Regions from separate parts of the Lysinibacillus sp. NPDC097279 genome, predicted to be linked through region 1. Evidence: riboswitches for the same ligand, from Rfam matches in the RefSeq annotation. Region 1 holds a riboswitch; each other region holds the start of a gene.

Region 1 (8,220 bases):
TACTTACTCATGTAGTAATGTATATTAGGGTGTATAGCAGTTTGAAAGTTGTTTTAAATGTATGCAAAAAACCCTGTGAAAACAGGGTTTTGCAAATTGTTTATAATTGTGTGGGTGACTGGCACTTATTTTGTGCCGCTTGCTCCAAATCCAGAAGCTCCACGAACCGTTTCTGATAATTCATTTACTTCCTGCAATTGAATAGAAGGAACCATCTGGATTACCATTTGGGCGATGCGCATTGATTTCTCCACGATAAATGTTTCTTTACCATGATTAATTAATATAACACCAATTTCCCCTCTGTAGCCTTCATCAATTGTTCCAGGACTATTGAGAACCGTTACACTATGTTTTAGTGCTAGTCCACTTCTTGGACGAACTTGTGCTTCTGTCCCTTTTGGTAATTCTATTTGTAAGCCTGTTTTTATTAATTTGGCTTCACCAGCAGGAATTTCTACTGCTTCAATTGAATAAAGATCCATTCCAGCATCACCTGGATTTGCTTGCAAAGGTAGCAATGCATCAGCATGAATTCTTTTGATTTTTACGTCTAAGTTCATTTTTTTCATCCTTAACGATTAAATTTAAATGTGTCATCTGTAATTGGCGCTACTTTTGCTTTTGCGTAAGTAGAACCCTTTTGTGAAAAGAAGTCATATGTTGAACCTTCATTGCGAATACCATTCATTACGATTGGATTCACTTCTTCTTCAGGGAACATTGGATCAAAACCAACATTCATTAACGCTTTATTGGCATTATAGCGAACATACGCTTTTACTTCAGGTGATAACCCTGTTTCTGCATAAATATCTTCTGTATAATTCATTTCATTTTGATATAAATCCAGCAATAATTCATATCCCCATAAAGTCAGCTCTTCTTGCTTTTCCTTCGAAAATTGCTTATATAAATTTTGTGCGAAGAAGCCTACTGCCACACCATGGATGGATTCATCACGTAAAATAAGAGAAATAATTTCTGCACTATTGCGAAGAAAACCCTGTCCGCCTAAGTACAATGGATAGAAGAAACCAGAGTAGAATAGGAACGATTCTAGCATTACGGACGAGAACATCGCTTTCCATAAACTTTCTGAATCCCCTTCTTCAATGCCATTATAAATATCCGCAATTTTATTTGCCTTATATTGTAGGTATTCGTTTTTCTTAACCCATTCAAATAGCGCGTCAATTTCTTCATTTGTACAAAGCGTTGTGAAAATATAAGAATACGATTTTGCATGGATTGCTTCAAAAGCATCAAATACAGTAAGAACAGCCTTTTCTTGAAGGTCCGATGTATATGCAGCAACACGGTTCATCCCAATATTCGTTTGAACTGTATCAAGTAATGTTAAGCCTGCAAATACTTTCTTATACGTATCTTGGTGTTCGAAGTTTTTCCACTGTTGAATATCCTTACTTACAGCAATTTCCTCTGGAAACCAAATTTGTTTCCATTGTTGGTCCCAAAATACTTGTGCGAGTTCACTCGTTGACTTATTCCAATTGACCGCTTCGTAAATTATATTTGACATGCGACACACTCCTCTAAGCTTTGCAAACGTTGACGGACATAATAAACTGACTTAATCCCCTTTACCCAAGCGTAAATGTAAATTTTCGCTAACTGTTCCGTTGTCCAGTTATCCGTGACATACAGCGTCATCGAAATCCCTTGGTCTACGTGTTTTTGAGATGCTGCGTATAAATCGATTAAATCATATGGATTCACATCATATGCTTCCACATATAAATGACTGTTGTCATTTGTTAAATGTGGCATTGGATAAATTGTTCGACTATCCGCATAATCACGCACCTCTACACGCTCAGTACTTGGTGCAATTGAAGCTGTACAGCTACGAATATATGAAATACTACCAGTTGGTGCAATAGCTAGACGATAAGAATGGAATAAACCATATTCCATAACATCCTGCTTTAATGTTTCCCACATTTTTGATGTCACGATTGGAATATTTCCTAATGCTTTTAATACAACTGGTGAAAGCTCTTCTTCAAGTTTATTAACATATTGATCAAAATAAACGCCTGACGCATAATCACTATCCTCAAAACGGTAGAAAGTTTCGCCTCGTTCCTTAGCAATCTCCATCGATGATTTAAGTGAATAATAGTTCATCGCTTCCATAAAGCTATCCATAAAAGCAATTGAATCTTTAGAGCCGTACATAATCCCCTCTGTAACAAGATGACCATGTAGATTCATACATCCAAGCCCTACAGAATGCATTAACTTATTGGCTTTAGCTACAGGCGGTACATTCGTAATGTTCGTCATTTGTGACACATTCGTTAAAAGATGCATTGCTGTATCTACTAATGTACCAAAATCACTTACTTTACTTGCGGCATGTATATCAATTGAGCCTAAGTTACACGATACATCTAGTCCGTATTCATTTGATTCATTTTGGTCAGTAATGATACTTGTTTCTTGTACTTGTAAAATTTCTGTACATAGGTTCGACATTTTTACACGACCTATATTTTTGAGTGGATGTACGTCGTTGACATTATCATCAAAGATTTCGAAAGGATAGCCTGATTCAAATTGCGCTTTTTTCACTTCTGTATATAATCTGCGCGCATTCAAGCGTTTAATCTTACGGATATTTGGGTTATCTAGTAACTCATAATACATCTCTGTAATGGAGATTTCAGACATTCGTTTCCCATATTCTTTATAAATATCATATGGACTGAACAACACAATATCTTTATCACGTTTCATAAGTTCAAAGAAAATACTTGGAATAATAATACCTGTTGATAGCGTTGCAAGTCGGATTTTATCATCAGCATTTGGCTTTTTCGATGAAATAAAATTCTCTATATCAGCATGGAAAATATTTAGGTAAACAACGCCAGAGCCGTTACGTTGTCCAAGCTGATTGGAATAGCTGAAGGAATTTTCTAAAAGTTTAGCAACTGGAATCACACCACTTGCACGATTTAAAATTTCTTTAATTGGATCTCCTAATGGACGTAAATCTGTTAAGTTTACCCCTACTCCACCGCCAAGGCGTGATAGCTCTAAACAATAACCAATATTTTCAGCAATACTATTCATTGAATCGTCCATTGATAGTTTAAAGCAGCTTACTAATTCGCCACGCGCTTTTTTTCCACTATTTAACGCGGTTGGCGTTGCTGGTTGGTACGCCTCCATCATTGCTTCAACGGAACGTTCTGCTAACACCGTGTTCCCTTGTGCTAAATATAAAGCGATGATAACAATACGATCTTCGTATTTTTCTAAAATTTCTTCCCCGTCACGACTTTTCATTGCGTAACTATCGTAAAATTTACTTGCACTCATAAAAGATGGGAAGCGGAAATTGTAATCGTATGCTTTTTTGTATAAGTGTTTAATAAAATCTATCTCATACATGTCGATAAACTCTTTCTCGTAATAACCCTCATCGACTAAATAGCGTATTTTCTCCTCAATATCAATAAAATAACGTAGACGCACATTTACATATTCTAAAAAATAACGGCGTGTTGCCTCACGGTCCTTTTCAAGCTCTAATTGACCCGTCGTGCTATAGCGATTAAGCACCTCATTATTAAGCTTTAAGTATGTTTTCATCCCTTCACCCTCGTTTCATAAAACGTTTGTATTACTTCATAATCAGCCTGGTATCCACGTAAATCTAATTTACGCACTAGCGGGACCTGGTAGGTTTCTGCAATTTTTTCGCCAGCTCCACCAAACACATGGTGCCCAAAATTACTATTACCACTGACAGCTACTCCCTTGCAATACTCCCTGTTTTGCTCTAAAAAGCGAGCTACTTTTGCAGGAATATCACCTAAGCCGTCCGTGTATGTAATTAATAGAAAGGGCTCAGTCAGCAACAATCCATCATAAATTTCAATAGATTCCCCATCTAATTTCGTCACAATACTTCGCACATTACCTGTACGACTAGCATAAACGATCATATTGCAATCATCTCAATTTGAGAAACAATTTCTTTGACATCTCCTATAAATGTGTCATTTACTTCAAGAACAGGCACACTTAAAAAACCTGCGTCCATAATTTTTTGTTTTGCTTGCTCATCGTGATCAATATTCACAATTTCTGCTTCAAGTCCTGCACGTTGTAATTCCGATTTGACCCAAAGACATTTTGGGCATATAGTTTTCGTATAAAGTTTCATTTTAAATTCCCTCTTTTCATAATATAAAAAGGCTATCTCTTGGGAGAGACAGCCTAAGTTAGAAACGTAAAAAAACAAAAAAATCGTCACGTCCCCATTTCTTATTCCCCGAAGAAAGGTTGAATTGTTTTATTATAGGCAGGTCTCCTGGCTTTGCTTCATTCTCTGATATCCTTCCCATACGAATGCACAGTGGATTAAATCATCGTCAGCTTAACAGTTGCGGGGACAGCGTCGGATATACCGAACTTCCCTATTAAACTACATATAGTAGTACCTATATAAAACTAACACAATATATTGTTGTTGAACACAATTAAGTGTACCATCCTTCAAGTAAAAAGTAAATCAAGAAAAGCGAATTCTTTATAGTGTAACTTTTCACTATTTTCTTTAGGAACAACAAACGGTTAATAAATGAAAAATGACTAGCTAGGTTAGTATAATTAATAATATCGTCAATAGTTCTAAAGAATGATAGACGATTTTCCATGATAAGCTTTATCATATGTTAAGCAATTATTATTCTACCTACTGAAGCCTAAATTAAACTGCGTATTATATTTAATATGTACTTATATAATTTTATAGCTGTTATCACATTTTAGCCACTATCGTAAGCCCTATAACTTCTATTCAATTTTTCATTATACACACAAAAAAATATTAAAATAGATTTGCCGTTTATTAGATATCATTAATGCTAGTTCAGAGTAGAATGTAGTGTCTTTATTCATGGCTGTTCTGTTCGCTATATTGATATAAAACAAATAACCATCTGACATCAATGGAATATCGACATCAGATGGCAATATAGATTTTACAATAGTTACTCGTAATTTATTAACCTGTTCAGTTATTGTGCGGGAATAAATGATTCGACAATGGCAGCTAAAGCTTGAATGGTATCATAGCTATCACCTGGAAACTCTGATTGTGCAAATTCAACTTGCAGTTCCTCACACAATCGATGACATTCATTTCCAACTTCAAAATAGGACTCAATATCCGCTGAAAGTGACAGAAGCTCACATGTGACGATACCTTGAGCACCCTCGCCTTGCAATGAATTAATTTTATCTTTTACATTTGGACCTAGCCAGTCACCTTTCCCATGGCCACTTCGATATGTAACATGCCAGTTCGCTATTTGTGCTTCTTTAGAAATGGCTTCGGCTAATTCGGAAAACTGGCGCACATAGTGCTCATTTTTTTCAGGGTCAATAGGCTGACTATGGACTGTATATAAAACATGCGTCTGTGCTCGTTTTTCAACAGGAATCCATTCAAATGCACGTTGAACACGGTCTTTATAAACAGCAAGTAAATCATGATTTAAATGCCAATTTTTCGCATGAATGACCTTAACGTCATGAGAAGCTAATAACGTACTAACTTCATCATGAAACGCTGCTGCCCCTGTAGACATAATCGGATTTACAGGTAATGTAATAAAAGTTGTAATACCTTCTCTAAGCATTGTGTCGACAACATCTGGAATATAAGGTTCTGTATGTTTGTATGCGTTATATACTTTTACAGGCTGTGTTACACGTTGCTGTAAAGCATGTTCCAGCCCTTTAGCAATACGCCCCGTATTTGCTGCTAATAGATCAACACCACCTAATTTTTTAAATTGTGCCGTCACATTTTCAATTACATGAGGTGGTGGTGTTTTACCTTTCATTATATGTGTAAAATAAGGTGTTACATCGTCTAAAGATTTCGGTGCGCCATATGCGTAATAAATTATACCAATCATTTTTTAGTCTCCTTTTCTTCAATAGATTAATGTATATAGTGTTGTAGTTTTAGTTCTAATTTCTTTTTAAAAATAGCCTACGATTTTTCACAAGAACTTGAGCACAATTTTATCGGCGTAAAGATTGGATTTCCGTCTTGCATATAAATTTCCGCATCTATTTCAAAAATTGATTGAAACATTTCTTTACATAATACACAATGTGGTGAATCATCGTAATAGATTTTGCCTTTCTTTAATACAATCAGACGTTCGCTATTTTGTGCGGCTTGGTTAATATCATGTAACACCATTATAACGGTCATATTGTATTTTTGATTTAACTCTTTTACAAGCTCCATCACTTCTAATTGGTGTGCAATATCTAGATATGTTGTTGGTTCATCGAGAAGTAACACTTTGGGATGCTGTGCTACAGTCATTGCGATCCAAGCACGTTGACGCTCACCCCCAGACATCGAAGGTAGTACCCGATTTTGTAAGTCTTTCAGTCTAGTTACGTCAATCGCCCAATCAACAATTTCTTTATCCTCTTTTGACAGGACCGTCTTTCCTCCGCTATGTGGATGACGCCCAAACTCTACTAACTCACGCACTGTTAAATCTAATTGATGATTATTCATTTGCGGGAGCATCGTTAATGTTTTAGCTACTTCTTTAGACTTCATTTCATGAATGTTACGCTCATTTAAAAAAACTGTCCCACTATTCGGTTTTAAAAGACGTGATATTACACGTAATAATGTTGATTTCCCAGAGCCATTCGGACCTATTAAACTTACAACTTCTCCTTCATTAATTTTTAGGTTTATATCATTTAATTGAAAATGAGTGAACTCATGTTGATACTGTATGTGCTCAGTTCGTAGCAATGGAATTCCCCTTTCTATGAATTAAATAAAGGAAATACGGTCCACCAACGAATGCTAGCAAAATGCCTACAGGAAACTCAATAGGATCAAATACGGTTCTCGCTATTGTATCAGCAAACACAACAAGTAAGCCACCTGCCAACGCGGAAGTAGGTAGTAAATATTTATGATCTCCACCAATAATTAGTCGCAAAATATGTGGTACAACTAAACCTACAAACCCAATTAAACCAGCAACACTTACTGCAATTCCCGCCAATAACGTACTTAAGGCAATTAAAAAGAATCGACTGCGTTCTACATTGTGCCCTAAAAGGCTTGCCATTTCATCTCCTAAACGCATGATACGAATATGTTTAATTGCATAAATTGAAAATATAAGTGCTACAAGAACATAGTAAATAATCATTTTAAATTGCACCCAACCAACACCTGTCAAGCCACCAGACAACCATGGTAGGACAGATTGTACACGATCGCTATACAAAATCATAAGTGCATTTGTTCCTGCACCACAAAGTGCATTAATGGCTACACCCACTAAAATTATTCGCATTGGGGATGTACCACCCTTTTTCACCGACAAAGAATACACAATCATTGCGGCGACAAAAGCACCTAAAAAGGCTGCAATAGGTAAATATATGATATAGCCAGGAAAAACAACCATTACAGCCACCGCCATAATGCCCGCGCCAGATGTAATTCCTATAACCCCTGGATCAGCTAATGGATTTTGCATAACACCTTGTAAAATCGAACCTGCAATAGCCAAACAAACGCCTACAATCATACCTGTTAGTATACGGGGCATACGGATTTCCCACACAATTCGCCGTGCCATTGTATCTTCAGAGCTAATAATTCCATTAAACACTTCACTTACTGAAAACGAAACTTGCCCAATCATAAGGCTACCGACACTCACTATGACCAAAAGTATTGGTAACAAAATTAACGCCATTCTTCGTTTTTTAGCAAGCGGGTGTACATATTTTTCCTCTTCTATTATCATCGTTATTCCCCGCTATAAAAGAATTATTTCACAGCTTCTTCAGCTGTCTTTAAAACTTCTCGCATATAATCAATGGCTTCAACAACCTGTGTACCAGGATTGTCAAACAGCTCTGCTGGTAAAATGATAATCTGATTATTTTTTACTGCATCTAAATTTTTCCACGCTGCATTTTCTTTCAATTGTTTTTCAAACCCTTCTTTTACTGTCGCTGGATTTGCATGCGTAATCAGCATAATTACTTTTGGGTTACGCTCCACAATTTTTTCAACACTTAAAGTCGCATAGCTGGGAAACTTTTCTGTAGCTGGTAAATCGGCTGCGATATTTTTACCTCCCGCTTTCTTTAAGATATCCCCGTATAACGAAT
Region 2 (8,220 bases), on a different contig from region 1:
AAATGAAAGGTGCCGCTTTATATATCAAAAACATAGCATACACAGCATGATTATACCATGCTTGTATGCTATGTTTTATTTTCTTGCAATTGTAGACAGCGTGTTATCACAGAGCCATTGATTACTTAAAATACACGTTTTGCTGTTATATAATGCTCTTTATAGTAATCCACAAAGAGTACTCTAGTAGTAACACCACTTGAAGTTGGAATGATGATACGTTGATCTCCAGCGTAAATACCTACAAGGGATGGGTTTTTTGACCCTTTCACACTATTAAAGAACACTAAGTCGCCCTTTTTTAAATTGGCACGAGAGACCGTAGTTCCTTTAGCCATTTGTTCTTTTAAGTTTGTTGTGCTAAGTTTTACACCGCTCTTACGATAAACGTATTCTACGAAACCAGGTGCTGTAAAACGTAAGCTTTGTTCTTTATTTATTGAGCTTATCGTTACTTTATTTTTATAAGTTAAGGCATTTTCAACAATTTTATCACCTTTTGTTGCAGGGTTAGCCGATAGTAATGTTGGTAATACTCTGCGTGCAGATACATAGTTGTCAGTATAATAAGGTTTGCTGCCCATATCTGAAATGACGATATTTTGTTTCGAATCAGCCATATGAATAATTTTGTTATTTCCAATGTACATGCCTACATGGTCGGGATCTGTACCTGTTTTTTTACTTTTGAAAAATACTAAATCGCCTTTTTGTAATTGGCTTTTAGGAACATATGTCCCTTGCTGAATCATATAGTTTTCATTATACGTCCCAATATCAACTCCATTTTTTTCAAAAATATACATGATGAATGAAGCACAAGAAAACTTGTAAGGATATGTAGACTTGTACACTGAATTGCTGTATGTGGCCTTACCAATTAAACTTTTCCCTGTTTGAATAAGTTGATCTGCCTTCGCTGCAACAGCTTGGTCATTATGTTGTGCATTTGTCGTTGCAGCTTCCACTTTGATTGGTTCAAAGGATGCTTGAGCGATTCCAAATGAGCTCAAACCAATCGACAATGCTAGTGTAGTTTTTAAAAAATTTTTTTTCATACTTTTTACCTCCTGTAAGCGAGCAGTAAAATCATATCTGTTTGCTTGCTGTTGCAATAATCGTAGCATGAAAAAGTAGGGCTTCTGTGAGGTAAATGTTACCACAGTGAGCATTGACATATCTGTAAACCTTGATATAAAAGGCTTTATCGCTTGAATTTACAGTTTCATTACAAATGTTTCAGTTTGATAAATAAAACCTGTGAAACATACGGCTAACAATGCATGCCAACCCAATTTTTTTAAAAATATAGTAATAAAAATAATGTACCTCGATAATATTGAAAAGCTTGTAGGCAATGTGCAAATAGAGAAATCAAAATAAGGGTAAGGAATGATATAAAAATAACTTTATTAGTGGAAGAATACTTATAAAAGCACGTATTATGGGGATTTTTTTGCTTATTAAAAAGTGTGAAATACATAGTTAGAGTCATAGGTGTGATAGGTAATATATGTTATATTTAGGTAGAAATAGATGAATACGTTGCCGCAAAAGTTGACGGGAAATGTTGTTTAATAGTAGAAATTTAAATAATTTCACGAACGAAAGGGGAAAATAGTATGTTACAAAAACTTAGGTTCAAAACAATTAGAGCTAAAATTATTAGTGCATTTTTTATTGTAGTATTTTTCATCGCTTGTTTTAACACCTATAGCTTTTTCGCCAATAAACGTGTAATTAGTGCTGGAGAGGAAATTGTCAATAAAGAGTTACAGTGGTTAACAGCCAGTGAAAAGTTATCATCCACGATTAGTGTTCGAACAACTGCTGCGAAAAGCTACGTACTTACGGGAGATCAAAAATATAAACAAGAATTTGATGATTATATTAAAATCGCAGAAGAAAACAATACAATACTAAATGAATTGTCGACAGATAAAAGCTTATCGAAGACGGTTGAAAAAGCAAGAGAATGGCGAAGTTTTGTACAAACGGATGTATTTGCTGAATATGACAAAGGAAATATAGAAGCAGCTATTCAAAACCTTAATTCTGTTGATCGTCTTGCAGTAGAAATTAGAGAGGGGTACGAGGAGCTTGCAGGTGCAAGAGAAGCTTCTATTAATAAGCTTGGGCAGGAGATGATCGCTCAATCGAAGCAAACGATGAATATAGGTTTAATGATAGGTATAATCACTACTATCGTCGCAATTGTAACCGCTTACATATCAGCGCATATGATTGCCAATCCGATAAAAGCAGTCGTACAAAAAATTTCGCAAATGGCAGATGGTGATATTAGTCAGCCTCCATTGCCTGAAAGAATGAAGGATGAAATCGGCTTACTCGTGCAATCGACAAATGCATTAAATCGTAAGCTCCATGAAATCATTGGTTCGATAAATGTGGTTTCTGGGAACGTTGCTGCCAACAGTGAACAACTTGCACAATCTTCTTTAGAAGTGAAAACAGGTGCAGAACAAATTGCCCTCACAATGCTTGAATTAGCGGGTGGTTCTGAATCACAAGCACATAATGCTGGAGACTTAGCTCAAATGATGGAGACATTTAAAATAAATGTTCAGCAGGCTAATATACAAGGTAAAGATTTACAAGGCTATTCGAGTGAAGTTTTGCAGCTTACAGCAAGTGGACAACATTTAATGAATACTTCAACACAGCAAATGTTTGCTATTGATAAAATCGTCCAAGAGGCTGTTGCAAATGTTGAAGGCTTAAATAGGCAATCACAAGAAATTTCTAAATTAGTTTCTGTTATTGATGATATTGCCAACCAAACCAACTTATTAGCATTGAATGCTGCAATCGAAGCTGCACGGGCAGGGGAGCAAGGCAAAGGTTTTGCGGTTGTGGCCGATGAAGTGCGCAAGCTTGCTGAACAAGTATCCTATTCTGTGACGGATATTTCATCTATAGTGGGACGTATTCAAAATGAAACAGTTGGCGTTACAGCATCACTTCAAACGGGCTATGAAGAAGTAAAAAGGGGCACAGAGCAAATTACGACTACAAATACAACCTTTGAACAAATTGCTTCAGCCGTTAATAGTATGTTTAGTAATATTCAAGGCATCACAGAAAACTTACAAGGTATTTCCACAACAACGGAACAAATTAACCGTTCTATCGATGAAATAGCAGCAATATCTGAGCAATCTGCCGCAGGGGTAGAGCAAACGACCGCAACAATCGATCAAACGGTCGCGACGATGGATGAAATCTCAAAAAATACAGATCATTTAGCATCGATGGCAGAGAAGTTAAACAAAGAAGTTCAGCACTTTAAATTATAAATAGTAAAGCAGCCATTAGCAAGATGGCTGCTTTTTCATTTTAAATCGGCTGAATAATTTCTACTCGATTACCAAAAGGATCTCTAAATTCAAAGCGCTCGAAATGCGGAATTGCAACAGAATCAAGTATTTCTATTTGATGTTCTGTTAATATCCTTTTCCAATGTGCTACATCTTCTACATGATAAGCAATATGTGCTTTCGTTGTGAGTCGATCAAAGCCATCTTCTGTGCCGACATGTACTTCTTGATTACCTACTTGTAGCCAAAAACCACCACGCCCTTTAAGAGATGCTGGTTTCTCTATTTCTTTTAACCCCAGTACATTGCAATAAAATGCTTTTCCTTGCTCCTCAGAGCCTTTAGGAATTGTAAGTTGTACATGATGTAAACCGACAATCATAGTATTCCTCCTCGCTATTTCTTGTAATAACTATATAATTCTACAAATTTCTTAAAATACCTTTTTTAGTATATTTTTTATTATATTGGAATCAATTAAATTACTCCTCATGTAACAATCTACTGAAAATATGCGTATAAACTTTATAAAAGTTATACTTTTCAGAAAAATATATGCTATAGTAAGAGCATAATTGAATATTGTGTAAGAGTTGGTGCCAAATGAAAGTTTGGCTTAAAAGGGAAGTCGGTGTAAATCCGACGCTGTCCCGCAACTGTAAATCGGAGTAAATCACAAATGCCACTGGGGAACTGGGAAGGCTGTGAGGCGTGTTGATGAGAAGCCAGGAGACCTGCCAATGTCTAGTACACACCAAATAACCTACGTGGAAATAGGTGGTGAGATGTGACCGAATTGGCACTGTGCGACTAACGAATATATACGACAATTAATACATTATCGTATCGCTTCGTCATAGCTAATTAGATTTACAATAACTACCATTTTCCGAAAAGGAAGATGGTTTTTTTTATTTTAATTCGAGGAGAGATGTAACATGACGTATACCACAACTGTAGTAGGCTATCCATATATAGGAGAAGACCGTGAATGGAAAAAGGCATTAGAGGCGTTTTGGAGAAATGAACTTACAGAAGAAGATTTCTTACAACAAATTAAAAAAATCCGTCTTGCACGTATTGATAAGCAGCTTCGGAGCGGAATAGATATTGTCACTGTAGGGGATTTTACACGCTATGACAGAATGCTTGATACAGCGATGATGTTTGGTTTGGTGCCAAAGCGCTTTGGCTGGCAAGGTGGAAAGGTTGATTTACAAACGTATTACGCGGTAGCGCGCGGAAATAAAGAAGCGGTTGCTAGTGAAATGACTAAATGGTTTAACACAAATTATCATTACATTGTACCTGAATATGAAGGACAAACACTACAATTAACAGAGAATACAATACTTACAGATTTCCTTGAGGTTAAAGATGCATTTGGCATTACTGCAAAGCCAACGCTAATCGGACCATATACATTTTGCAAGCTAACAAAAGGTTACGATAAAGTATCACAAGTTGCCTTTATTTTAGCATTACTACCACTCTATGCGCAGGTAATCCAAGAACTCGTTACAGCTGGTGCTGACTGGGTTCAATTAGAGGAACCTGCATTAGTCTCCACTTTAGAAGAGGCTGAGGTCAAACTAGTGCAAGAAATATATACACAATTAGCAGCCGCTGTTCCAGAGGCCAATATTATGCTACAAACTTATTTTGAATCGTTATCAGCTTATAACACACTAATTGAACTTCCTGTACAAGGATTTGGCTTAGATTTTGTTCATGGCTATACAAAAAATATGGAGGCACTACGCCAATTTGGTTTTCCACAGGATAAAGTATTGGGGATAGGTATTGTTAACGGACGAGATATTTGGCGAGCAAATTTAGCAGAGGTAAGTACAACGATTAAGGCAATCGAACAGTTGGCTAGTGTCCAAGAGTTATGGATTCAATCGTCATGTAGCTTACAGCATGTGCCGATTTCGACCGCCCTTGAAACAAAGCTAGACCCTGTCTTGAAAAATGCACTTGCATTTGCTGATGAAAAATTGGCTGAAATATCAGAGGTGGCTAAATATTTAAAAGAAAAAAACCACACATCAAATCACACAATCTCTGAAAGCATGAAAGCAATTGATGCATTAAAGAAACATCCCGTACGAAATAATCAGGCAGTTCAACAAGAAATGCAAACGGTCTCGTCAGAGGATTTTGAACGTCAAAATGATTTTAATAGTCGTCAGCTTATTCAACAACAGTCACTGCAACTACCACTATTCCCTACGACTACGATTGGAAGTTTCCCTCAATCTGATGAAGTGAAGCGCACGCGAAATGCATGGCGTAAAAAACAAATCTCAGATGAAGCATATGCTGACTTTGTCGCACAAGAAACGAAAAGGTGGATTGCTATACAAGAAGATTTAGATATTGATGTACTTGTGCATGGTGAATTTGAGCGTACAGATATGGTGGAATACTTTGGTGAAAAACTAACAGGCTTCGCTTTTACAGAAAAAGCTTGGGTCGTTTCGTACGGCTCTCGTTGTGTAAAACCACCGATTATTTACGGTGATGTTGCATGGGAAGCGCCGATGACAGTGAAAGAAACGGCCTATGCACAAAGTTTAACAAATCGCTATGTAAAAGGGATGTTAACAGGCCCAGTTACCATTTTAAACTGGTCATTTGTACGTGACGATGTTGCACGAAAAGAGGTGACCTATCAAATTGCGCTTGCACTAAGGAAAGAGGTTGAGGCACTAGAGGCGGCTGGCATTTCTATTATTCAAGTCGATGAACCTGCATTGCGAGAAGGCTTGCCTTTACGTAAAGAGCATTGGGAAGCATATTTAGATTGGACAGTGAATGCATTTAAACTCGCTACGGCTAGTGTAAAGGATGAAACACAAATTCATACACATATGTGTTACTGTGAGTTCAATGATTTTATCGAGCCAATTAGTGCACTGGATGCTGACGTTATATCTATCGAGACGTCACGCAGTCATGGAGAGCTTATTGCATCGCTGCAAATCAATCCATATGAAAAAGGGATAGGATTGGGTGTTTATGATATTCATAGCCCTCGTGTGCCGAGTGAACAAGAAATGTTACGTATCATGCAGGATAGCCTACAAGTATTATCCAAAAATCAATTTTGGGTCAATCCAGATTGTGGTTTAAAAACAAGAAAAGAACCTGAAACAGTTGCAGCACTAGCACATATGGTTACTGCTGCCAAAACATTACGTCAACAAGTACAGCAATCAACTTTTTAATTATATAGTATAAGAAAAAACATTACTTTTCCTTATAAGCGTCATTATTAAAATAAATCCCCTGAAAGGCAAAAATGCTCAGGGGATTTTTTTATTTAAAATTGGTTATGGTACTCTAAGATTCATAAGGATAGTCTTTTAATAATTGGTACGACTAGGGATGCAAAGATGGTTACAGGAGCGAAAAGACATTTTTTTATTAGTGATAGAACATGTAAAGTAGATGCAAGTAAAGATCTTAAAAGTTTTTGAAATCGAAAGTTTTTAATGTTTTTACCGATATATGCAAGATTATCAGTACATAATAAGGTTTACCTCAGTAAAATAAGGTATAGTATATTTGGTGAATTAATTCTCTTTAAGGATAAGAAAAGTAGGTGAACAAATTGGGGAAATATCAATTGGATACTAAAGGTAAGGTAGCTGTGGCAAAGTATCATGAAAAAAACAAGCCTGCCAAATTTGATAAAAAGCAGCAAATTGAAAAAATACGTGCGGAGTATTTGAAAAAGAAGCAAGAACAAACAGATAAGGCATATGAATGAAGTTGAGTGAGCAGTGTATCTATTATTACGAAAGAATACTGTGACTGACTTTTGAAAAATGACCTATAAGCATATATAAATAATGTTTACATGAGAGCTACGAAATGTTGATACAACATTCGTAGCTTTTTCATGTATGTCTTAACATTTCTTAGTATAATATTCATTTTTGAGTATCTGACTTTCTATTCTATAATTGTAATAAAGTCCAATAATTAGTAAAAATGTATGATACAATTGCATAAACTAAATGGATTATGACACTTCAACCAACGTGTTTTTAATTGAATACCATCTTCAGGCCTTCTATTCAATCAAGCCTTCTAATAGTGATGGATTATCAAACAAGTCGTGTTATGTAAATGAACAATAAAATGTTTAAAGGAGTGAAATACAATATGAGCGTAGAAACTTATAATGGAGAACGTTCTGTAGAAAGTATTCAATTTGAAAAATGGATAACTTCCCAAGGTAATAAAAAGAGTTTTTCTACTATCGAAAACACTGAAAGCTTCCTTCAGCAAAGGGGTACTGAAAATACAAAACCCTATGTTATTGGAGAAGATGTTAAATTTTCAAGTGATATTCAAGAGCTGTCATTCGAGGGTATGCAAGTCTTTACATTAAATGATCAAAAGTCCTCGAATCAAAAAGTTATTTACTATTTACATGGTGGTGCTTGGACGAGTCAGCCTTTAGATTTACACTGGCTATTTATGGATAATATGGCGCAATCGTTAGATGCAAAAATAATTGCTCCTATTTATCCTAAAGTACCTCATTATAACTATAAGGATACCTATCCGAAAATCCTCAGCCTTTATAAAGATATTATTGGAACTATTGAAAGTGCTCACCAATTGACTATTATGGGAGATTCGGCTGGCGGAAATATTGCACTTGGTTTGGCGCAACTTTTAAAGAACGAGAATTTGCCTCAGCCGAAAGATATTATTTTATTGTCTGCATGTGTTGATATGAGTTTGAGCAATCCTCTTATACCTGAATATGATGAAAAGGACCCTCTCTTAGCTCGTGAGGGAATGCAAGTAATTACAAAAATATGGGCAGCTGATAAAAGTTTAACCGACCCATTGTTTAGTC
Region 3 (8,220 bases), on a different contig from region 1:
CAACAAAGGCAGCGTTTATCGATGGATGGCTGAAAACAGGCGATTTAGCTCGTAAAGATGAAGACGGCTTTGTGTGGATTGTGGATCGCAAAAAAGATGTTATTATTTCGGGCGGTGTTAATATTTATCCGAAGGAGATCGAGGATTTACTTTTAAGCTACGAAGGTATTTTTGAGGTAGCGGTAATCGGTGTCCCTCACCCGCAGTGGGGGGAAACCGTAAAGGCAGTGTATGCTACAAAAGCGGAGATAGATGAAAACGAACTTAAAATGTTTTTAGAGGAGCATCTAGCAAAATATAAAATTCCACGATTATTTGAACGAGTGGAAGCGCTACCACGAAATGCATCTGGCAAAATATTAAAACAATCGTTGAAGGAACAAGAGGTGAGATAAGGATGAAAGTGTTACAGCAAGATGCAAATCGCACAACTAACTTTTTCACGGAAGATGAGACATTACACAAACTATTAGAAATGATGCTAGATAAAGAGCTTTTAGACTATGCTAAACGGGAGTTAGAGGATTTTGGCGAGCTTTGTGCAAATGATATTGACGTAAGAGCGAAGCATACGGATAGAGAGGGAGAACCGCGGCTGCAGCGTTATAATGCGTATGGCGAGGAAATAGCGCAAATTTGGGTCAATGAAGGCTACAAAAAAACGGTTGAAGAGACATATAACACAGGGATTGTTGGCTATGTGCATAAAGAAATTCCCCAGTTAGGGAAGAAGGGGAATTATGTGTACAGCTTTGCGCAAGGTTATTTATTGTCACATGCAGAGCCTGGCTTCTATTGTCCAGTAACTTTGACGATGGCAACCGCCTATTTACTAGATCATTATGCGAGTGATGAGGTGAAGAATAGGTTTTTACCACATGTTTGTGCAACAGGAGATCGAGAGCTATATGAGGGAGCAACATTTTTAACGGAGCGGCAAGGCGGGTCAGACGTCGGGGCAAATGTGGTAGAGGCTGTTCAAGACGGTAATCACTATCGGTTGTATGGAGAGAAGTACTTTGCATCAAATGTAGGGATGTGTGGTGTGGCGATGGTATTAGCGCGCATCGAGGGAGCTTCAGCAGGTTCCAAAGGGTTAACATTATTTGCTGTACCTTGGCGTCAAGATGATGGAACGGTTAATCACCTCCGCATTCGTCGTTTAAAGGATAAGCTTGGTGTCAGAGCAGTGCCATCCGGTGAGGTGGAATTTGATGGTGCACTAGCATATGTCGTTGGTGAACAAAATAAAGGAATTTATTATATGTTAGAGGCACTTAACTTATCTAGAATTTGTAACGCTGTTGCCTCCATTGGCATTATGCGTCGAGGCTATTTAGAGGCGAAGCATTATGTATCAAATCGAAATGCGTTCGGGCAGCCTTTAATTCAATTTCCAATGATTCAAGATACATTAGGGAAATATGCGGCAAAGCTCCATGTAGAAGTTGCTACTGTTTTTGATCTTATTCAGTTGTATGACAAAGTAACGAGTGGACAGGGCAGTGAGCAGGACATCATTCTTAATCGTTTGAATATCGCCATCATGAAAAAGGAAACAGCTGAACAGGCGGTGCATTATGCAAGTGAAGCAATTGAATTGCATGGAGGAAACGGCTATATCGAGGATTTTGTAACGCCACGTTTACTTAGAGATGCTCAAGTACTTACGGTGTGGGAAGGGACTGCTAACATTTTAGCGCTAGAGCTCATTCGCTTAGTAGATAAATTTCAGGCCCACGAATTATTTGTTCGTGTGATGCAGGAGCGCTTGTCGAAGTTAACAGATTGTTCATTGGTACAAATCGTAAGGGAACAACTGAAGAAAATCGAAACAACATTGCAAACTTTTAGCGCGTTGGATGAAGCTACGAAATCGTACGAGGCAAAGGGAGTAGCCAAAAAAATGGCTCATCTATACGAAAGTGTAGTGGCAGTCGAATGGGCAGCGAAGTTTGGCGGCAAGTATGAAAAGCTAGCTGATATTTATTTAGAAGATACATGGGCATTACGCCAGATCGGTGCACCAATGAAAACTGTTCAATATTTTGCGGATATTGTGTAGAGAATAGTTCTTGTGCCAGGCACGCAAACTATTCCGAAAATTCTAATTGTTGAACAAAGAAAGACTCACGTACACTTCTGCGGGAACGCACACAGTATAAGACGTAGCATTCCAGCTTACGGTGTGCCAGGCACGCAAACAATTAAAGAAATTGTTTGAAGCGGAAAGCACATGCACGCATTGGAAATCAATAATTATAAAAAAGAGACGCTAACTTAAGGTCTCTTTTTTTATCGTTATCTATTTCGATTTTCATGTATAATAAAATCAACTGAATATTATAAAGGTTCTTTACTAAAGTAAAGTGAAAAGGGAAATCGGTGTAATTCCGATGCGGTCCCGCCACTGTAAGTGTGAGTTTTTTCTATCAATGCCACTGAAATTTTTTTGGGAAGGCATGAAAAAGCATTTGAAGCACGAGCCAGGAGACCTGCCTTTATAGAACGATACATTGCAGCCTACGAGGATAGGATGGTGGTTTTTTGTGCAAGCACCGCCTCTCGTTATGATGACGAGGGGATTTTTTATGTTTTAGAAAGCTAATGACGATAATAATTGAAAATAAAGGCGAGAGTTCGAATAATGAAATACCTACATAATATCGATCATGCAACTGAACAGAGCTGAAACATGCACATACAATCTAAGGAGGTTTCACAATGAAAAAATATTGGAAGTTAGGTTTATCCGCATTTTTAGCAATGGGCATTTTAGTGGCTTGTGGACAAGAACCGAAAGACGACAGTACTGCGTCAGAGCAACAGGAGCAACAAGGAACAAATCAGCTAGAGGAAGCAACATTCCCGCTAACAATGACAGATGCTACTGGCAAAGATATTGTACTGGAGGCACCGCCTGAGCGAATCATTTCGCTTATTCCAAGTAACACAGAAATTTTATTTGGACTTGGCTTAAACGATAAAATCGTTGGCGTAAATGATTATGATGATTATCCACCAGAGGTAGCTGACAAGGAAAAGGTCGGCAGTATGGAATTTAATATTGAACAAATTATTGCTTTACAGCCAGATATCGTTTTTGCGCATGAATCAGGTATAGCTTCTTTAGGTGGAGCTAAGGATCAGCTGGAAGCTGCGGGTGTAAAAGTATTTGTTGTAACAAACGCACGTGATTTTAATGAGACATATACGACGATTGAGCAATTAGGTCGCGCCACTGGTAAGCTACCAGAGGCAGAAAAAATTATTGCCAATATGAAAGCGAAGGTTGAAGAAATAGAAGCAAAATTGCAGGATGTACAACCGAAGAAAGTCTTTGTAGAAACGTCAGATGAACCAGAAATTTATACACCTGGCAAAGATACGTTTATGCAGGAGATGCTAGAAATGATTCATGCAGAAAATATTGCAGCTGATACGGATGGCTGGTTCAAAATTGATGCGGAACAAATCATTACAAAAAATCCAGATGTTATCGTAGTCACTTATAATTATGTGCCCGATATTTTAACGAAAATTCCACAACGTGCAGGCTTTGATACAATTACAGCTGTAAAAAATAAAGCGATTGTACAAGTAGATGAAAATATGACAAGTCGTCAGGGCCCACGTTTAGCAGATGGGCTTGAAGAGTTAGCGAAAGCCATCTATCCTGAGGCTTTCGAGTGAGAAAAACAGCTTTTGCCTATGTAACAGCCATTACGTTACTTATCGTTAGCATCTGGTGTGGCGTATCAATAGGCTCGGTTCATATTCCGGTAGAAGTACTTTGGAATAAAGCGGCAGATGAAACTGCTGCCAATATTTTATGGAAAATTCGGTTGCCACGAGTATTACTTGCAGGCCTTGTAGGAGCATCATTGGCAATTGCGGGAGCAGCCTTTCAAGGGTTGTTAAAAAATCCGTTAGCAGACCCATATACGCTTGGGGTCTCTTCAGGCGCTTCAGTTGGCGCTGTTATGACATTGTTTTTTGGCATCTCTCTACCCGTGGTCGGTTTGTATGTATTGCCAACGCTCAGTATGATCGGAGCAATCCTTACGATGGTAGCAGTGATGAGCTTTGCCAGAATAGTAGACCGTTCTCTAAAAATGGAGACACTAATTTTAACGGGGGTTATATTTAGTTCGTTTTTAGGCTCGCTTATTTCATTAATGATAGCGTTATCAGGTGAAGAGCTCCGCCAAGTGATAGGTTGGTTACTCGGCTCGGTATCAATGCGTGGATGGCCGTATGTACAAATGATTACCCCATTTGTTGTCATTGGCTCTGTTATTTTGTGGACGCAAAGACGTGAGTTAAATGTTTTGCTTTACGGAGAGGAACGAGCGAAGCATTTAGGTGTCAATGTAAAGCGTAGCAAATATTTAATTTTAGTAGGAGGCTCAATGCTTACTGGGGCGGCAGTTGCTGTTTCTGGAACAATCGGCTTTGTCGGTTTAGTTGTGCCGCATATGACCCGCATGATTTGGGGGTCAGATCACCGTCATTTACTGCCGCTATCGTTTTTAAATGGGGCAACTTTACTTATCATTTGCGATTTAGTGGCGCGTACGATCATTATTCCACGTGAGCTACCGATAGGTGTTATTACGGCATTTATTGGTGCACCTGTCTTTTCTTATATTTTTTATAAGCAGCGTAGAAGCAAGGGGGTACGTGTATGATTATCGTCGAACATCTATCAGGTGGCTATGAGGACATCCCAATCGTCAAGGATGTAAGTTTTACGGTAGAAAAGGGGAAAGTCCTTGGTATATTAGGACCGAATGGTAGTGGGAAATCAACATTGTTGAAAGTAATTAGTGGCATATTACCAGCGACAGCAGGAACGGTTTCATTGGATGGTAAAAATATTAAAACGTACAGTCCGCGCGCGCTGGCAAAAAAGATGGCTGTCCTACCACAATTACATGCCAATGCATTTTCCAATACAGTGCGTGAGGCAGTATCACTTGGTCGTTATCCACATCAAACTGGATTTTTTTCTCAGTGGTCAGAAAGAGATGAGCAAGCGGTTCAATATGCCATGGAGCAAACGGGCGTCACACGTTACGAACATACATCAATGGAGTTTCTATCAGGCGGTGAGCAACAACGAGTTTTTGTAGCTCAAGCTTTAGCGCAGACAGCGGAAGTATTATTGTTAGATGAGCCGACAAATCATTTAGACATTGCTCATCAACGCCAAATTTTAGATATGGTGCGCAAGGAAGCCATTGAATGTGGTTTAACCGTAATTATGGTGTTGCATGATATGAACTTAGCCTCCCTCTATTGCGATGAATTATTATTAATGGAAAGTGGCTGTGTACATGCTTTAGGTGAACCACATAAAGTATTAATAGCCTCCCAAATTGAGGATGTCTACAAGGCAAGAGTGACAACATACGCCCATCCAGAAATACCTAAACCGCAAATTACCATCATGCCATCATCAAGTGAATATCAGCAACGAGCAATCATTGTGAAAGAAGATTTTAAAGTAACAACCGATTATATCCAGCTAAAATCAACTGTTCCGTTAAAAACAGTTTCTTCAGCTGTCCATAATCCTGGAATAGGGTGGTATGACTGCCTATTAAATCGCTCTGTACCAGGAGATTATGTCGTTAGTGATGTGAAACAAGAGGTCACAGATTTTTTACAAAGAGAACATTTTTCAGCAACTAGCACAGTAGTCATGCTAACTGCTGTTCCTACACAACTCTATGCACTTAATGAATATAGCACTTCTTTCGGTAGTGTGTTTGTCGTTGTCACGGCGGGTGTTGGAAATGCTGTTGATGTCTCTCGCACACACGAAAGACAGGATACGCCATATATTGGTACTATTAATACGTGGGTCATCATCAATGGTTGTTTATCAGAAGAGGCGTTTTTCCAAGCATTGATGACTGCAAATGAAGCAAAAACAAAGGCATTGCAAATGGAAAACATTCGCGATCACCGTAGCGATACAATAGCAACAGGTACTGCGACAGATAGTTTACTTATTGCGGCAACGCAAAAAGGTGAGGAAATGCGCTATGGTGGGCCGATTACAGATGTCGGTAAAATCATTGGTAAAGGTGTTTATGAGACGACGATTCAAGCAATACAAAATTATAAAAATCAAGCATAGGAGTGAAGTGGGATGAAACTTTACACGAAAACAGGCGATACGGGGAAAACAAGCTTAATTGGAGGGCGTGTAGACAAGGATAGTTTACGTGTTGAAACATACGGGGCAATTGATGAATTAAATTCTTTTATCGGCAAGGCAGTGAGCGAATTAGATCGCGAATTATTTAAAGACATTTTAGTTGATTTAGAAACAATTCAACATGAGCTTTTTGATGCAGGTGGTGACTTGGCCAATGTTATGAAGGAGCGTCATTATAAGCTTGCTGAAGCGCCGATTGAAGTATTGGAGGCACGTATTGATGCATTATCTGATGAAGCGCCACCATTAGAGCGATTCATATTACCAGGAGGAGCTCCTGCAGCTGCAACTTTACACATTGCGCGAACTGTTGCCCGCCGCGCAGAGCGTCAAATGGTAACGCTTATGAAAGAAGTGCAAGATGTACCGACTATTGTGCAAAAATATTTAAACCGTTTGTCAGATTATTTATTTGCTGCTGCACGTGTTGTGAATGCTCGTTTAAATTTACCTGATATTGAATATATTCGTAGTGGGAAAGTGTTTAAAAAATAAGGCAAGAACAGCGGTAATACGTGTCTAGAGCTAAAGAGCTAGAATAATCTTACTTTTTAAAAAATATTTTATAATGACCTTTTTACAGAGAACGTTAGTAATTGTACGAAAAAAAGGTAGTTACGATAAAATAAAATACAAAAAAGCTACTTTGAAGGAAAATTCAGGGTAGCTTTTTGTCTTATAAAATGTAAGAATATAAAATTATCAGAAATATTTTTGTTTTATGTTGACTGAATGCTCACTCATTTATTAGAATGTGAATATAGTGGTGGAATGTCATACATTTACGTATGAGCTAGAAAATTTAACACAAAGAGAGAAAATTTACGACAAACTAAAAGGGGGGACCAACCATGAGTCCATTAGTTATTGCAAACATTGTTCTAACAATCGTGGTTGTGCTTTATGCAGTAGGGTTATTTATCTATCTGTTAAAAACACGCTATAAATTCGTACAACTGGGGAAAAAGGTTGAGTTTGATGAAAGTGTCCAAGAACGTATTCGTTATTTAATGGTGAATGTGTTTGGTCAAAATAAGCTATTAAAGGATCCTAAAAGTGGTTTAATTCACGTTATGTTCTTTTACGGCTTCTTGATGGTTCAGTTAGGAGCTATCGATTTAATTTGGAAGGGGTTAGCTCCAGGGTCGCATTTACCACTTGGCATGTTCTATAGCGTATTCACTTTCTTCCAAGAGCTAGTAGTATTAATGATATTAGTAGCGGTAGTATGGGCGTTTTATCGCCGCTATGTAGAAAAACTAGTACGTTTAAAACGAGGCTGGAAAAATGGTCTTGTCTTAATTTTTATTGGAGGCTTAATGCTTTCAACATTACTTGCAAACGGTATGGGCCTTATTTGGCATGATGAAGGTTTAACTTATACTGAGCCTATTGCTTCTAGCATTGCAGCAATTTTTAGCTTTTTACCAGCAACGGCAGCAGCGACGATTTTCTATATTTCATGGTGGGCCCATTTATTAATTTTACTTACATTTTTAATTTATGTGCCTCAATCAAAGCACTTCCACTTGATTGTCAGCCCAATTAATGTGTACATGAATCGTTTAGATCGCACTGGTACTTTGACACCAATAGACTTCGAGGCGCTTGAAGAAGCGGGTGAAAATGCTGAAAATGAAGAAGACATCCCATCTATTGGTGTTGGACGTATTCAAGATTTTACACAAAAGCAAATGCTTGATTTGTATTCTTGTGTAGAGTGTGGGCGTTGTACAAATATGTGTCCTGCAACAGGTACTGGGAAAATGCTTTCACCGATGGATTTAATCGTTAAGCTTCGTGATCATTTAACATTCACAGGTGCGGTGGTAACAAAGCAAAAACCTTGGGTGCCATATCAATTTTTTGCGAATACAAAGGGCAATCAGCTTGCAATGGCAGCAGGTGCTGAAGGGGCAGTAATTGAGGATATTTATAGTCCTTCTTTAATCGGTGACGTTATTACAGAGGAAGAGATTTGGGCATGTACA

What was found. A riboswitch is a leader RNA that binds a small molecule or an ion and turns the genes downstream of it on or off. The one in region 1 is predicted to bind cobalamin.
Region 2: it holds a riboswitch for cobalamin, as region 1 does, so the genes downstream of both, metE (5-methyltetrahydropteroyltriglutamate--homocysteine S-methyltransferase) here and ACIQ1H_RS13275 (glutaredoxin family protein) in region 1, are expected to answer to the same signal.
Region 3: it holds a riboswitch for cobalamin, as region 1 does, so the genes downstream of both, ACIQ1H_RS15205 (ABC transporter substrate-binding protein) here and ACIQ1H_RS13275 (glutaredoxin family protein) in region 1, are expected to answer to the same signal.

The regions. Positions count from the first base shown of each region.
Region 1 covers NZ_JBIWDA010000002.1:646,335-654,554, reverse strand. Annotated here, with positions in the region: gene dut (dUTP diphosphatase) at 126-563, opposite strand; gene nrdF (class 1b ribonucleoside-diphosphate reductase subunit beta) at 575-1,543, opposite strand; gene nrdE (class 1b ribonucleoside-diphosphate reductase subunit alpha) at 1,531-3,624, opposite strand; gene nrdI (class Ib ribonucleoside-diphosphate reductase assembly flavoprotein NrdI) at 3,621-3,980, opposite strand; gene ACIQ1H_RS13275 (glutaredoxin family protein) at 3,977-4,201, opposite strand; cobalamin riboswitch at 4,322-4,497, opposite strand; gene ACIQ1H_RS13270 (ferrochelatase) at 5,058-5,963, opposite strand; gene ACIQ1H_RS13265 (ABC transporter ATP-binding protein) at 6,041-6,835, opposite strand; gene ACIQ1H_RS13260 (FecCD family ABC transporter permease) at 6,822-7,850, opposite strand; gene ACIQ1H_RS13255 (ABC transporter substrate-binding protein) at 7,874-8,220, opposite strand, start outside.
Region 2 covers NZ_JBIWDA010000001.1:1,541,786-1,550,005, reverse strand. Annotated here, with positions in the region: gene ACIQ1H_RS07795 (C40 family peptidase) at 126-1,058, opposite strand; gene ACIQ1H_RS07790 (methyl-accepting chemotaxis protein) at 1,623-3,317, shown strand; gene ACIQ1H_RS07785 (VOC family protein) at 3,358-3,720, opposite strand; cobalamin riboswitch at 3,916-4,094, shown strand; gene metE (5-methyltetrahydropteroyltriglutamate--homocysteine S-methyltransferase) at 4,277-6,571, shown strand; gene ACIQ1H_RS07775 (hypothetical protein) at 6,958-7,116, shown strand; gene ACIQ1H_RS07770 (alpha/beta hydrolase fold domain-containing protein) at 7,515-8,220, shown strand, end outside.
Region 3 covers NZ_JBIWDA010000003.1:311,541-319,760, forward strand. Annotated here, with positions in the region: gene ACIQ1H_RS15195 (class I adenylate-forming enzyme family protein) at 1-395, shown strand, start outside; gene ACIQ1H_RS15200 (acyl-CoA dehydrogenase family protein) at 398-2,065, shown strand; cobalamin riboswitch at 2,333-2,517, shown strand; gene ACIQ1H_RS15205 (ABC transporter substrate-binding protein) at 2,725-3,693, shown strand; gene ACIQ1H_RS15210 (FecCD family ABC transporter permease) at 3,690-4,691, shown strand; gene ACIQ1H_RS15215 (adenosylcobinamide amidohydrolase) at 4,688-6,148, shown strand; gene ACIQ1H_RS15220 (cob(I)yrinic acid a,c-diamide adenosyltransferase) at 6,161-6,724, shown strand; gene ACIQ1H_RS15225 ((Fe-S)-binding protein) at 7,081-8,220, shown strand, end outside.